Regions from separate parts of the Arthrobacter sp. L77 genome, predicted to be linked through region 2. Evidence: predicted binding sites of a transcription regulator. Region 2 holds the regulator's gene; the other holds the start of a gene.
The links. The regulator Rex, encoded in region 2, represses fermentation and respiration genes when NADH is low (regulators of the CRP and FNR family bind a similar motif). The targets are predictions, from matches to a motif close to CTTGTGAANNNNTTCACAAG.

Region 1 (7,177 bases), 260 kb from region 2:
GCGGACATGCGCCTGCCTTTCGCTGGGGTGCCGTTCTCCGGCTGGTGCCCTTCGGGCGGGGTGGCGTGCTGCGGACCGGGCTGGGCGTCGAGGCGGTCAGACATTGCGGGCCTCCGCGATCCTGAGCTTGCGGGCGGATCGGACACTGGCGATGCGGTCGATGACGACGGCGGCGAGGATCAGGACGCCGACGATGGCCTGCTGCCAGAACTTGTCCACGCGCAGTGCCGTCAGGGCGCTGGTGATGGTGGTCAGCAGGAGCGCGCCGATCGCGGCGCCGAGCACGGTGCCGCTGCCACCGAAGATCGCGACGCCGCCCACCACCGCGGCGGCGACGACGTCGAGTTCGAGGCCCGCTCCCGTCGTCGCGCCCACCGAGTTGAAGCGGCTCGCGTACAGGACGCCGGCCAGTCCGGCCAGCAGCCCGTTGACCACGAAGGCGAGCAGGACGCGCCGCGTCACCGGGATGCCGAACAGCCGGGCGGCGTCGGGGTCGGATCCGATGGCGTACAGATCGCGTCCCTGCCGGGTGCCGAACATGTAGACCGCGACGACCGCGACGACGCCCACCGCGATGAGCGTGATCAGGGGGAACCCGAGGAAGGTGTCCACGGACAGGTCCCCGAACGCCTGGGGCCGGTCGCCGGCGAAGTACTGGGTACCGCCGGCCCAGGCGTTGTTGATGCCCCGGAAGATGTAGAGCGTGCCGAGGGTGATGACGAGGGCCGGGACCTTCGCGATGGTGATGAGGAGGCCGTTGAATGCCCCGAGTGCCGCGCCGAGGAGCATCCCGAGGACGAAGACCACGACGATCGGCACATCGGGCGCGGCGGCGAACATGCTGCCGGTCCCGAAGGCGACGAGCCCGAGGATGGATCCGACGGACAGGTCGATGTTCCGCGTGATGATCACGAGGGTCTGACCGACGGCCAGGATCATCAGGATGGTCGCGTTCAGCAGCAGGTCCTTGATGCCCTGCTCGCTGAGGAACAGCGGGTTCAGGGCCGCGGTAACGGCGACGAGCAGCACGAGGGCCAGGATCACCGGGAGTTCGCGGAGCTTCAGGAGCGAGGCGAGGACCGAGGTCCTCTCGTGGCCGGGGGCCGGGTGTACCGGCGCACCTACCGTGCCGTCGAGGCTCATCGCGTGGACTCCAGAGATGCTGTGGCGGCATGCATGACGGTCTCGGCGGTAGCCTCCGCGCGGTCGAGGCGGCCGGTGATCCGACCCTCCCGCATGACCAGCACGCGGTCGGCCATGCCCAGCACCTCGGGCAGTTCGGAGGAGATCATGAGGATCGCGATGCCCCGCCCCGCCAGTTCCGAGATCAGGCGGTGCACCTCGGCCTTCGTGCCGACGTCGATGCCGCGCGTCGGCTCGTCGATGATCAGGAGCTTCGGGTCCGTGGCGAGCCACTTCGCGAGGACGACCTTCTGCTGGTTGCCGCCGGACAGGGTGGAGACGGCGTGCTCGGGAGATCCCGCCTTCACCTGCAGCCGCTTGCCCCAGGTCTCGGCGGCCTCCCGCTCCGCGCTCGCCCTGATGATGCCGAACCGCGCGAGGGAGTGACGGAGTGTCAGTGCCGTGTTGCGTTCGACCGACAGGTCCATGACGAGCCCCTGTTTCCGGCGGTCCTCCGGGACGAAGCCGATCCCGGCGTCGATCGCGGCACGCGGGTCCTTGCGGCGCAGCGGCGTGCCGGACATCCGGACGGTCCCCGACTCGTAGCGGTCGATCCCGAACACGGCACGGGCCACCTCGGTGCGCCCGGCCCCCACCAGCCCGGACAGTGCGACGATCTCGCCCGCCCGCACCTCGAAGTCGATGTCGTGGAAGACGCCCGGCCGGGTCAGCCCCTCGACCGTCAGGACGACGTCGCCCGCCTCCGTCTCCGTCTTCGGGAACAGTGCGTCGATGTCGCGTCCCACCATCTCCCGGACGATCGCCTCGACGGACGTCGCCCGCGTCTCGTGGGTCGCGATGTAGGCGCCGTCCCGCATGACCGTGATGCGGTCGCACAGGCCGAAGACCTCGTCGAAGCGGTGGGAGATGAACAGGATGCCGCTGCCGGCGTCGCGCAGGCGGCGGGCGACGGCGAACAGGCGGTCCACCTCGACGCCGCTGAGCGCCGCCGTGGGCTCGTCCATGACGAGGATGCGGGCGTCGAGGGAGATGGCCTTGGCGATCTCGATGATCTGCTGGTCGGCGATGGACAGTCCCTCGGCCACGCGGTCGGGGTCGATCGGGACGCCGAGCTGGTCGAAGAGCTCCCGGGCGCGGCGCCGCATCTCGACGCGGCTGATGAGGCCGAAGCGGCCCCTGGGCTGGCGCCCGATGAAGATGTTCTCCGCGACCGTGAGATCGGGGAAGAGCGTGGGCTCCTGGTAGATGACGGAGATCCCCGCGGCCTTGCTGTCGGCGACGTTGCGGAAGCTGACGTCCTGCCCCCCGACGAGGAACTCCCCGGCATCCGGGTGGTGCACCCCCGCGAGGATCTTCACGAGCGTCGACTTCCCCGCGCCGTTCTCGCCGACCAGCGCGTGGATCTCGCCCGCCGCCAGGTCGATGGTGCCGTCGGCGAGCGCGACGACCGGGCCGAAGGTCTTCAGCGCGCCGCGGAGCGCCAGCACGGGAGCCCGCCCCGGTGCGGACGGGTCCGCGGCCTCACTGCCACGGCCATCAGGGTGCGTCACTGCAACTCCTCAGGAAGAAATGAATCGTTTCAGATTCGATGTCCTCGAATAGTAGGCGCGACCTCCGGGACCGTCAACAGGCCGAGATCGGACTGTGACCCCGGCTGACGGCGGGGCCGGCCCGTCAGCCGGCGGCGGCCACCCGCGCCCGCGTGCTGCGGCGCTCCACGAGTTCGGGGTCGAAGATCACCTGGCGACGGCGGGCCGTGGGCCCCTCGATCTCCTCGAGGAGCAGTTCGACGGCGGTGCGCCCCATGAGTTCGGTCGGCTTGCGGACGCTCGTCAGCGGGACGACGGTGGAGGCGGAGAAGTCGATGTCGTCGTACCCGATCAGGGCGAGGTCCTCGGGGATCCTGAGGCCCCGGATCAGCAGGACCGCCTGCATGACGCCGATCGCGAGGAGGTCGTTGGCGCAGAAGATGCCGTCCGGCAGCTCCCCGTGCCGGCGCTGTGCGATCGCCTCCCCGACGTCCCGGCCCGCCAGCACCGTCATGGCCTCCGCGGCGAGGACCTCGAGCACGGCGCCGTCGTGCTCCGCGATCGCCTGGCGGGCACCGGCCAGGCGATCCGCGACCTGCCGGTAGTCGGCCCTGGTCCCCACGAACGCGATCCGCCGCCGGCCCGCCTCGAGCAGGTGCCGCACGGCGATGTAGCCACCGGCGACGTCATCCACGGACACCGAGCTGCAGCGCCGCTGCGGATCCACGCGGTCCACCAGCACCACGGGCATGCCGCGCTGCCGGAGCGCCTCGACGCGCGGCCCCACGTCCCCGACGGGCGAGATGAGCATGCCCTGCACCCGCTGCTGCTCGAAGACGTCGATGTACCGGGCTTCGCGCTCGGCGTCCTGCCCGCTGTCGCCGAGCACCACGGTGCTCCCGTTCTCGGCCGCGCAGTCCTCGGCCGCCCGGGCGAGGGAGGAGAAGAAGGGGTTGGCGACGTCGAGCACGACCAGGCCGATGGTGCGGCTCTGGCCCGCCCTCAGCTGCCGGGCGGCGTCGTTCCGCACGAAGCCGAGCCCGTCGATCGCGGCCTGCACGCGCTCGCGGGTGGCCGTGGAGACGCGCGCGGGATGGTTCAGCACGTTCGAGACCGTCCCGACCGCCACCCCGGCCCTGTCCGCGACGTCCTTGATACTGACTGGTCGGCTGCTCATGGGGACTCCGGCTGTCTCGGAGGTCGCGTCGCGCGTCGGCGGGACGCCGACGGGACGGTTGACACTCGGTCTCCAGCAAGGATAGCTTTGAAACGTGCTAATGAAACGATTCAAAAGCACGGCGCATCCATGTCCCCGTCCGGGCCCCGTCCGGACGGGCGAAAGACCCCGAGAATCATCGCCGGTGGAATGAAGCACCCGGCCCGCATGCTGGAGAGAGTACATGACTGTCATCGACGACATCACGGCAGAGCTGGACCAGCTCGCCATCGAAGTGCCCTCCTGGGCCTACGGCAATTCCGGGACCCGGTTCAAGGTCTTCGCGACGCCCGGCACGCCCCGCACCGTCCACGAGAAGATCGCCGACGCGGGCATGGTCCACCGGCTGACCGGCCTCGCCCCGAGCGTGGCCCTCCACATCCCCTGGGACACGGTGGACGACTACGGGAGCCTCGCCGCCCACGCCGGAGAGCACGGCGTGCGGCTCGGCACCATCAACAGCAACACGTTCCAGGACGACGACTACAAGTTCGGCAGCCTGACGCACAGCGACGCCGCCGTGCGGAACAAGGCGATCGACCACATGTACGAGTGCATCGAGGTCATGAACGTCACCGGCTCCCGGGACCTGAAGATCTGGCTGGCTGACGGCTCCAACTACCCGGGACAGGCCGACATGCGGTCCCGGCAGGACTGGCTGCAGGACTCCCTCCGGAAGGTGTACGACCGCCTCGGCGAGGGCCAGCGGCTGGTGCTCGAGTACAAGTTCTTCGAGCCGGCCTTCTATCACACGGACGTCCCCGACTGGGGCACCTCCTACGCCCACTGCCAGCAGCTCGGCGACAAGGCCCTCGTCTGCCTCGACACGGGCCACCACGCGCCCGGGACCAACATCGAGTTCATCGTGGCGCAGCTGATCCGCCTCGGGAAGCTCGGCTCCTTCGACTTCAACTCGCGTTTCTACGCCGACGACGACCTGATCGTCGGGGCGGCGGACCCGTTCCAGCTGTTCCGCATCATGGCGGAGGTGATCCGCGGCGGCGGCCTGGCTCCGTCCAGCGGGATCGCCCTCATGCTCGACCAGTGCCACAACCTCGAGGAGAAGATCCCGGGTCAGATCCGCTCGGTGCTGAACGTGCAGGAGATGACGGCGCGCGCCCTGCTCATCGACCGCCCCGCCCTCACCGCGGCGCAGGAGGCCGGTGACGTCCTCGGCGCGAACGCCCTCATGATGGACGCCTTCTACACCGACGTCCGCCCGGCCCTTGCCCAGTGGCGGGAGTCGAAGGGGCTCCCCGCGGACCCCATGGACGCATACCGCGAGAGCGGCTACCAGGACCGGATCAACACCGAGCGGCAGGGCGGCCGCCAGGCCGGATGGGGAGCATGACAGTGACGACGACGCAGCCGACGACGGCCACCTCTACCAACAGCACGACCAACCGGACCGTGAGCGAGCTCATCGCACGCTCCAACCGGCTCGGCGCCGACAAGCGCACCACGAACTACGCCGGCGGCAACACGTCCGCCAAGGGCACGGGCGTCGATCCGGTCACGGGCGAGGACGTCGAGCTGCTCTGGGTGAAAGGGTCCGGCGGGGACCTCGGGACGCTCACGGAGTCCGGGCTCGCCGTCCTGCGCCTGGACCGCCTGCAGGCCCTGCGCTCGGTGTACCCGGGCGTGGAGCGCGAGGACGAGATGGTCGCCGCCTTCGACTACACCCTGCACGGCAAGGGCGGGGCGGCACCGTCCATCGACACGGCGATGCACGGCCTCGTCGACGCGGCCCACGTGGATCACCTGCACCCCGACTCCGGGATCGCCGTCGCGACCGCGGCGGACGGCGAGGCCCTGACCCGGACGATCTTCGGGCCCAAGGTGGTCTGGGTGCCCTGGCGCCGGCCCGGTTTCCAGCTCGGCCTCGACATCGCCACCCTCAAGGAGGCGAACCCCGAAGCCATCGGCACCATCCTCGGCGGCCACGGCATCACAGCCTGGGGCGAGACGTCCGCGGAGGCCGAGGCGAACTCCCTGTGGATCATCGAGGCGGCGGAGCGGTACATCGCCGAGCACGGCCGGGCCCAGCCCTTCGGCCCCACGCTCGAAGGGTATGCCGCGCTGCCCGAGGAGGAGCGCCGGGCGAAGGCCGCGGCCCTCGCCCCGACCATCCGCGGACTCGCCTCCACCGACAGGGCGCAGGTGGGCCACTTCACCGACGACCCCCGCGTCCTCGACTTCCTCGCCTCCACCGAACACCCGCGCCTCGGGGCGCTCGGGACCAGCTGCCCCGACCACTTCCTCCGCACCAAGGTCAAGCCGCTGATCCTCGACCTCCCAGCCGACGCCGACGTCGAGAGCTGCCTGCTGCGCCTGCGTGAACTGCACACCGCGTACCGGGCGGACTACGCCGCCTACTACGACCGCCACGCGACGCCGGACTCCCCCGCGATGCGCGGCGCGGACCCGGCGATCGTGCTGGTGCCCGGCGTCGGCATGTTCTCCTACGGCGCCACCCAGCAGACCGCCCGCGTCGCCGGGGAGTTCTACCTCAACGCCATCAATGTCATGCGGGGCGCCGAGGCCATCTCGGCCTACGCGCCGATCGAGGAGGGCGAGAAGTTCCGCATCGAGTACTGGGCCCTCGAGGAGGCCAAGCTCGCGCGGATGCCGAAACCGAAGTCCCATGCGGGACGCATCGCCCTGGTGACGGGGGCGGCGTCGGGCATCGGCAAGGCCATCGCGACGCGCCTCGCCGCGGAGGGAGCGTGCGTGGTCATCGCGGACCTCGACATCGCCAGCGCGAACGGCGTCGCCGACGCACTCGGCGGGCCCGACGTCGCCATCGGCGTGCAGGCCGACGTCACCGATCCGGCCCAGGTGCTCCGCGCCGTGAAGGCCGCCGTGCTGGCGTTCGGCGGGCTGGACCTCGTGGTCAACAACGCCGGCCTGTCCATCTCCAAGCCCCTGCTCGAGACCACGGAGAAGGACTGGGACCTGCAGCACAACGTCATGGCGAAGGGGTCCTTCCTCATGTCACAGGCCGCCGCGAAGGTGCTCATCGAGCAGGACATGGGCGGGGACATCATCTACATCTCCTCCAAGAACTCCGTGTTCGCCGGGCCCAACAACATCGCCTACAGCGCAACGAAGGCGGACCAGGCGCACCAGGTGCGGCTCCTCGCCGCCGAACTCGGGGGGTACGGGGTGCGCGTCAACGGCATCAATCCCGACGGCGTGGTCCGCGGCTCCGGGATCTTCGCCGGCGGCTGGGGCGCCAAGCGGGCCGCCGTGTACGGCGTGGAGGAGGAGAAGCTGGGCGAGTACTACG
Region 2 (7,177 bases):
GCTGATGCTGGGCGTCCGGGAACTGGCGGACCGCCTGTGCGGGGGGCGGTGGATCGCGACCGGGGGAGGCGGTTACGCCCTGGCGAGCGTGGTGCCGCGGTCGTGGTCGTTGCTCGTCGCGGTGGCCGCCGGCGCACCGGTGGGCCCGGCGACGCCCGTCCCGGCCGTCTGGCGGGAGTACGTGCTGGAGCGGCACGGCGTCGAGGCGCCCCGCCTGATGGGCGACGGCGCAGACATCTGGTGGCGCTCGTGGGAGATCGGCTACGACCCCAACGACGACCTCGACCGGACGGTGATGGCGACCCGGAAGGCCCTGTTCCCGCTCCACGGACTGGACCCCTGGTTCGATTGACCGGGACCCGCCGGTCACGTCAGGATGCCGCGTGGCGTATATGTCGCTAGGGTGGGCGAATGGGAATCGATGATGTATTCGCCGTCATCGCCGAAGGAACGCGCAGGCAGATCCTCGAGAAGCTGCGCGACGGCGACAAGGCGGTGGGGGAGCTCGTGATCGAACTGCAGGTCAGCCAGCCGACGGTGTCGAAGCACCTGAAGGTGCTGCGGGAGGCGGGCCTGGTGAGCATGCGGGCGCAGGGGCAGAAGCGCTACTACTCGCTGGACACCGCGCCGCTCGGCCTGGTGCGCGACTGGCTCGCCGGGTTCGAGCCGAGCGCGGGCCCGGTCTCCGCCGCGACCTCCGGGGGTGAACGTCCGGAGGGGGAGTCCTCCGAGGTGATGACGGTGGCGGACGTCGTCGCGGTGCTCGAACCGGAGACGACCGCTGCGCCCGTCACCGAGGACACGACGGCGCTGGCCGCCGCGGTCCTGGTGGCGCCTCCGGCGTCCGGCGGACCGGACGCACCGCGTCCGCCGATGGGCCGGACCATGGGTCGGGCGGCGGAACGCGCCGCGGACCTGCTGTCCCAGCTGCGCCGGCGCCGCGATCCGTCGTCGTAGTCCGGCGGGTCGGCCGTCTTTCACTCCAGTCACATCTGCCCCTAGAATGGATCCTTAGGCGGATTATCCTTTTGCTTCAAGGCGACACGCCGAACGGTCACCCTCCGGATAGGTCTCCGGTGCCGATCCCAGGGTGAAGTGCAAGCCTCCATGCAAAGGAATAGTGGTGAGATGGCAGACGGGAACAACGTCTCGGATGTGCAGTTCCTGACGGTCGCGGAAGTCGCGGGACTCATGCGCGTGTCGAAGATGACCGTGTACAGGCTCGTGCACGCAGGAGAGTTGCCGGCCGTCCAGTTCGGCCGCTCCTACCGTGTCCCCGAGTCCGCGGTGGAGGACTTCCTCCGCCAGGCGCAGGTCGACGGGCAGTCCGAGACCGCCTGATCGCCGGTCGTCCGTGGGGTCCGCAAACGGATGTACCCTGTTAAGGAGCGTTTTGGGCGGGTTTCGAGCCTGCTCGACTTATTGCATCAAACGGGCAACTGCCACCAGGCATGCGCCTTTCGTCATCACCAGGGCGTGCCCGAGGCTCTTCGCCGCAGTCCGCCCTGGCAACACAACAGTTTGTGAGGACTCTATGGGTTCAGTAATCAAGAAGCGCCGCAAGCGTATGGCAAAGAAGAAGCACCGCAAGCTGCTTCGCAAGACCCGTCACCAGCGCCGCAACAAGAAGTAGGCAGGCGCCCGGCCCAGAGCCGGAGCGTGCCGACCGGCCCGGATTCCCGCCTTCTCGGCGTGGAAGCCGGGCCGTCGTCGTCTGGCGGACTCTCCGTCGTCGGCCGGGCCCCCGGCCCCGTCCGGGGTCAGTGGCTCCTGAACCGTGAGTACCCGCGCCACAGCCCGTAGACGGATCCGACGACGGTCGCCGCGCGCAGGCCCAGGGTCGCGGCCCGCCGTCCGCTGCGGAAGTCGTAGACGGGCCAGTTGTTCGCCCGGGCATGGCGGCGGAGCCGGGCGTCCGGGTTGATGGCCACCGGATGCCCGACGGCGGTCAGCAGCGGGATGTCGTTGTAGGAGTCGCTGTAGCCCCAGCACCGCGAGAGGTCCAGGTTCTCCCGCTGCGCCAGTTCCAGCACCGCGACGGCCTTGGCCGGCCCGTGGAGGAACTCGCCGACGAGTCTGCCGGTGTAGAGGCCGTCGGCGACCTCCCCCACGGTGCCGAGGGCCCCGGTGAGCCCGAGGCGGCTCGCGATCACGCCGGCCACCTCCACGGGGGTGCCGGTCACCAGCCAGACCTGCCGGTGCGAGGTGAGGTGCTGTTCGGCCAGGGCGCGCGCGCCGGGCCAGATCTTCGACGCGATCATCTCGTCGTAGACCTCCTCGCCCAGGGCCAGGATGTCCTCGTGGGCGATCCCGATGGCGAAGGCGAGGGCGGCGTCGCGCACCGAGTTCACGTCCGTCATCGTCTCGCCGCGCATGATGAAGCGGAGCTGCTTCCACGCCAGGCCCGCGGCGAAGCGCAGCGTGAAGGCCTTGCGCTGGTACATCTTGCGGCCCACATGGAACAGGCTGGCGCCGCGCATCAGCGTGTTGTCCACGTCGAAGAAGGCTGCTTCGCCCGCGACGGTCGCCGAAGGCTGGAGGATGGGGTGCGTGACCCGGGCGGCGTCCGGCATGCTCCGAGTCTAGTTCTTCGGTTCCGCCCCCCGACGGCCTCTGCTGCCGGCACCGCGCGGGCGCAGTACCGTGGAGGGATGCAAACCCCTGCGGAGATGCCCGGCACCGGCGTGGTGCTCCTCACTCGACCCGGGTGTCATCTCTGCGAGGATGCCCGCGCCGTCGTGCGGCGGGTGACCGACGACCTCGGCCTGGGCTGGCGCGAGGTGAGCGCCGCCGAGGTCCCCGCGCTCGGTGCACGCTTCGCGGAGGAACTGCCCGTCCTGTTCATCGACGGCGTCCAGCGGGACTTCTGGTCGATCGACGAGGCGAGGCTGAGGCGGCTGCTGGCCGGCGCCTGACGGGCCCCGACCGGCCGCCCCTCCGGTCCCCCCACGATGCCCATCGCCCGGCTTGGAGGCCCCGCGTCGTCGGCATACAGTGGGTGGTACTTCCGCCCCCGACGCCGAGGGACCCCGGAACCGCAGCTCCCGGACCGGGCGCGGCGGTGCTAGCAACGGAGCCGATGACAGTGACAACGCCGGACAGGCCAGGCCTTCACCCCGTGGACGAGGCGGCGCGCCACATCCCTCCCGCATCGGTCGCGCGTCTCACCATCTACTTGCGGGCGCTGAATTCCCTGCTCGCCGAGGGCATCGAACGGGTGTCCTCCGAGGAACTCGCGGATGCCGCCGGAGTGAACTCGCCCAAACTCCGCAAGGACCTCTCCTACCTCGGGTCCTACGGCACCCGGGGCGTCGGGTACGACGTGCAGTACCTCAACCGGCAGATCTCGGTGGCCCTCGGGCTCACGCTCGACTGGCGTGTCGCGATCCTCGGCGCGGGCAACCTCGGACGGGCCCTCGCCGGCTACTCGGGGTTCGGCTCGCGCGGGTTCGAGATCGTGGCGCTCTTCGACGCCGACCAGCTGGTCGTCGGGTCCGAGGTGGGCTACCTCCGGGTCAGCGCGGTCGACGACCTCGAGGCGGTGCTGGAGCGCACCCGCACCAACATGGCGGTGCTCGCGGTTCCCGCAGCAGTCGCCCAGGAGCTGTGCGACCGCCTCGTCGCGGCCGGGATCTCCAGCATCCTCAGCTTCGCGCCCGTGGTGCTGCAGGTGCCGCCGCACGTCCAGCTGCGCAAGGTGGACATGTCCACCGAGCTCCAGATCCTGGCCTACCACGCACAAAGGGCGCAGGAGCCGGACCTCGGTCCGGTCTCCCGCGCCCAGTAGGCGGGGTCACGAGCGCCTGCGCCTCAGTACCCGAGCTTCTGCGGGGCGAAGTACGGCCGTGCCGGCTTCAGGTAGGTCAGGACGACGCCTGCCACGCCCAGGAGCAGGACGATCACACTGAGTGTGATCGACAGCCCGGAGACCGGCACCGCTTCCTGGCCTGAGGCCTCGACGGCCTGATTGGCGAGCGGCAGGAGCAGCAGGCCGCCGACGGTCACCAGCACATTGAGGGCCGCGAGGACCGTCGCGGTGATGCGGGCCCAGTTGCGGCCCCGCCGGATGAAGATCGCCAGGACCACGTAGACCGCGGCCGCGAGGGCCGCGAACAGCAGCTGGGACACCATCTGGACCGATGATCCGGCGCCCTCGGGGATCTCCGTCACCCCGACGACGGAGGACAGGAAGTGGAGGACGCCCGCAGCGAGGATGAGGTAGTACGCCCGCTGGACCTCCTTCGGTGCGGGCCCCTTCTCGGCGAGACCCGGCGCGCCCGACGCCGGGTAGGCGTAGTTCGGGGACGGGGCCTGCTGGGAAGAGGGGTTCCGGCCGGTGCCGCCCGCTCCCGGGGCGTTCCAGGCGGGCCCGTTGTCCTGCCCGTTCGGGGTGTCCTGTGGTGTGCTCATCGTCGCGTCCTTCGCTGATCAGGTAGTGGTCATCCGGCCGGTGGTGCCCCCCATGGACGCGGCCCCCGTGGATGTGGTCACCGTCAGCCTAGTTCGTGGGCTCCCCCCGAAGGCGGGACGAAACGCCGACGGCCGGCGTCGTCGGGAGGACGACGCCGGCCGTGGGGGCCTGCGGGCGGGCGGTGGCCCGGGTGGCGGATCAGACCGTGGCGACCGCGGGGGCCACGAAGGCGGCCTCGATGGTGATGGTCACCTTGTCGCCGACGAGGACGCCGCCGGCTTCGAGGGCCGCGTTCCAGGTGAGGCCGAAGTCCTTGCGCGAGATGCTCGTGGAGGCCGAGACGCCGGCGCGGGTGGCGCCGAAGGGGTCCACGGCCACGCCGTTGAACTCGGCGTCGAGGGTCACGGGCTTGGTGATGCCGCGGATGGTGAGGTCACCGTTGATCCGGTACGTCTCGCCGGAGCCCTCGTGGGAGGTGGAGACGAAGGTCATCTCGGGGAACTGCTCGACGTCGAAGAAGTCGGCGCCCTTGACGTGGCCGTCGCGGTTCTCGTCGCCGGAGGTGAAGGATGCGGTCCTGATGGTCGCGGAGATGCTCGAGTCCTCGAGCGACGAGCCGACGGCGAGTGCGGCATCGACGTCCTTGAACGAGCCGCGGACCTTGCTGATGCCTGCGTGGCGGACGCTGAAGCCCACCTCGCTGTGGGAGGGGTCGAAGGACCAGGTGCCGGAGGTGAGGCCTGAGGGGACAGTCATGGGGAACTCCTGAGAAGGGTGGCTGGCGGATGCTTACAGGGACTAGAAGCATGCATATGCATGTTTTATTCCATGCATCAGTAAAACGTTCAACAAACCCCCGCGCAAGTATCGATTGGCCGTCGCACGCAGCATGCGTGAAACTGGAAGGATGCAGCGATCAACCGTCCACCTGGTGCGCCACGGTGAGGTCCACAACCCCGAGGGAGTCCTCTACGGACGGCTCCCCGAGTTCCATCTCTCCGATCTCGGCCGTCAGATGGCCGCGCAGATGGCCCGGTACTTCCAGGCACGGCGCGACGACGGCGCCGACATCGTGCACCTCGTGGCCTCGCCGCTCGACCGTGCACAGGAGACGGCGCAGCCGCTCGCGGACACCCTCGGGCTCGCGATCGCCACCGACGAGCGCATCATCGAGGCGGAGAACCGCTTCGAGGGCATGTCCGGGATCAAGAGCAGGCTCCGGCAGCCCCGCAACTGGCCGTTCCTCGTCAATCCCCTCCGCCCCTCCTGGGGCGAGCCCTACCGCCTGCAGGTCGAACGCATGATGGCGGGAGTCCACGACGCGCGGCGGCTGGCCCTCGAGCTCGGTGCCGACAGGGGGGAGGGCCGCCCCGCGGAGGCCATCCTCGTCAGCCACCAGCTCCCGATCTGGGTGACGAGGCTCGCCGCCGAGCACCGCCGGCTCTGGCACGACCCGCGTCAGCGTGAATGCACGCTCACGTCCGTCACGTCCCTCGACTTCGACGGCGAGACCATCCGGCGCGTCCGCTACGCGGAGCCGTGCGCCGACCTGCTGCCCGAGGCGGCGAATGTCCCCGGCGCGTAATAGAATTACTACACGTCGTAGAAATCAACGGAAGAAGCCGTGATCACACCCGTCCGTCCCGCACCGCGCCGCCGCCTGCTCACGCTGCGTACGGCGCTGGCCTTCGCCGTGCCGGTCTCGCTCGCGCTGACGTCCTGCGCGGCGGAGGATCCGTTGGCGCAGCAGGCCGCGGCAGGGGACGGCAAGAACTACATCGCGGGTGACGGCTCCGTCACCGAGTACGCGGCGAGCGACAGGGGAGAGCCCGTCGAGGTGTCCGGCACCCTGTTCGACGGCACCTCCGTGTCGAGTGCCGAGTGGGAGGGCCAGGTCACCGTGCTCAACTTCTGGTATGCCGCCTGTGCCCCCTGCCGCGAGGAGGCACCCGACCTCGTCTCGCTGCACGACGACTACGCGCCGCAGGGCGCCGCGTTCTACGGCGTGAACATCCGCGACGAGAAGGCCACGGCGGAAGCCTTCGAGCGCAGCTTCGACATCCCGTACCAGAGCTTCGCCGACAAGGACGGCGGGGTGCTGCTGGACATGACGCAGTACGTCCCGCCGCAGGCTGTCCCCACCACGATCGTGCTGGATCGCGAGGGGCGCGTCTCGGCTCGGATCCTCGGACTCGCGGACCGCAGCACGCTCAAGGCCCTGATCTCCGATGCCCTCGCCGAATAGCGCGCCGCGCCGGGCATGCCGATGACGGGGCCGCTGGCCGCGTCGATGCCTCTCGCCGTGGGCAACGCCTTCGCCGACGCCGTCCTGAACGGCTCCATGCTCCTGGCGCTGCCCGTCGCCCTCCTGGCGGGCCTCGTCTCCTTCGTCTCTCCCTGCGTCCTGCCCCTGGTCCCGGGCTACCTCGGGTACGTGACGGGACTGACCGGCGTCGACCTGGAGAAGCAGAGGAAAGGCCGCATGCTCGCCGGGATCGGCCTGTTCGTGGTCGGCTTCTCGGTGGTCTTCATGGCCTACGGGACGCTCTTCGGCCAACTGGGAGCCTTCCTGCGGGTCTCGCAGGGATGGCTCCTCCAGGTGCTGGGCGTCGTCGTGATCCTCCTCGGCATCATCTTCATGGGCGGGTTCTCCTGGTTCCAACGGGAGAGCCGCCTCCATGCGCGGGTCCCGGCGGGGCTCCTGGGCGCTCCGCTGCTGGGGGTGACCTTCGGGCTCGGCTGGGCGCCGTGCATCGGGCCCACCCT

Region 1: a site for Rex is predicted at 3,947-3,966, ahead of rhaI (L-rhamnose isomerase). Genes of this name have one in related genera too.

What each region holds. Positions count from the first base shown of each region.
Region 1 is NZ_JWSU01000004.1:490,364-497,540, forward strand. Features, by position in the region: gene RY94_RS04870 (ABC transporter permease) at 1-8, opposite strand, end outside; gene RY94_RS04875 (ABC transporter permease) at 97-1,143, opposite strand; gene RY94_RS04880 (sugar ABC transporter ATP-binding protein) at 1,140-2,693, opposite strand; gene RY94_RS04885 (LacI family DNA-binding transcriptional regulator) at 2,818-3,849, opposite strand; gene rhaI (L-rhamnose isomerase) at 4,073-5,239, shown strand; gene RY94_RS04895 (bifunctional rhamnulose-1-phosphate aldolase/short-chain dehydrogenase) at 5,236-7,177, shown strand, end outside.
Region 2 is NZ_JWSU01000004.1:226,821-233,997, forward strand. Features, by position in the region: gene RY94_RS03560 (acetoin utilization protein AcuC) at 1-352, shown strand, start outside; gene RY94_RS03565 (ArsR/SmtB family transcription factor) at 412-957, shown strand; gene RY94_RS03570 (helix-turn-helix domain-containing protein) at 1,129-1,341, shown strand; gene RY94_RS17120 (30S ribosomal protein bS22) at 1,535-1,633, shown strand; gene RY94_RS03575 (HAD family hydrolase) at 1,761-2,573, opposite strand; gene RY94_RS03580 (glutaredoxin family protein) at 2,652-2,915, shown strand; gene RY94_RS03585 (redox-sensing transcriptional repressor Rex) at 3,080-3,787, shown strand; gene RY94_RS03590 (hypothetical protein) at 3,811-4,410, opposite strand; gene RY94_RS03595 (YceI family protein) at 4,610-5,167, opposite strand; gene RY94_RS03600 (histidine phosphatase family protein) at 5,319-5,996, shown strand; gene RY94_RS03605 (TlpA disulfide reductase family protein) at 6,036-6,656, shown strand; gene RY94_RS03610 (cytochrome c biogenesis CcdA family protein) at 6,714-7,177, shown strand, end outside.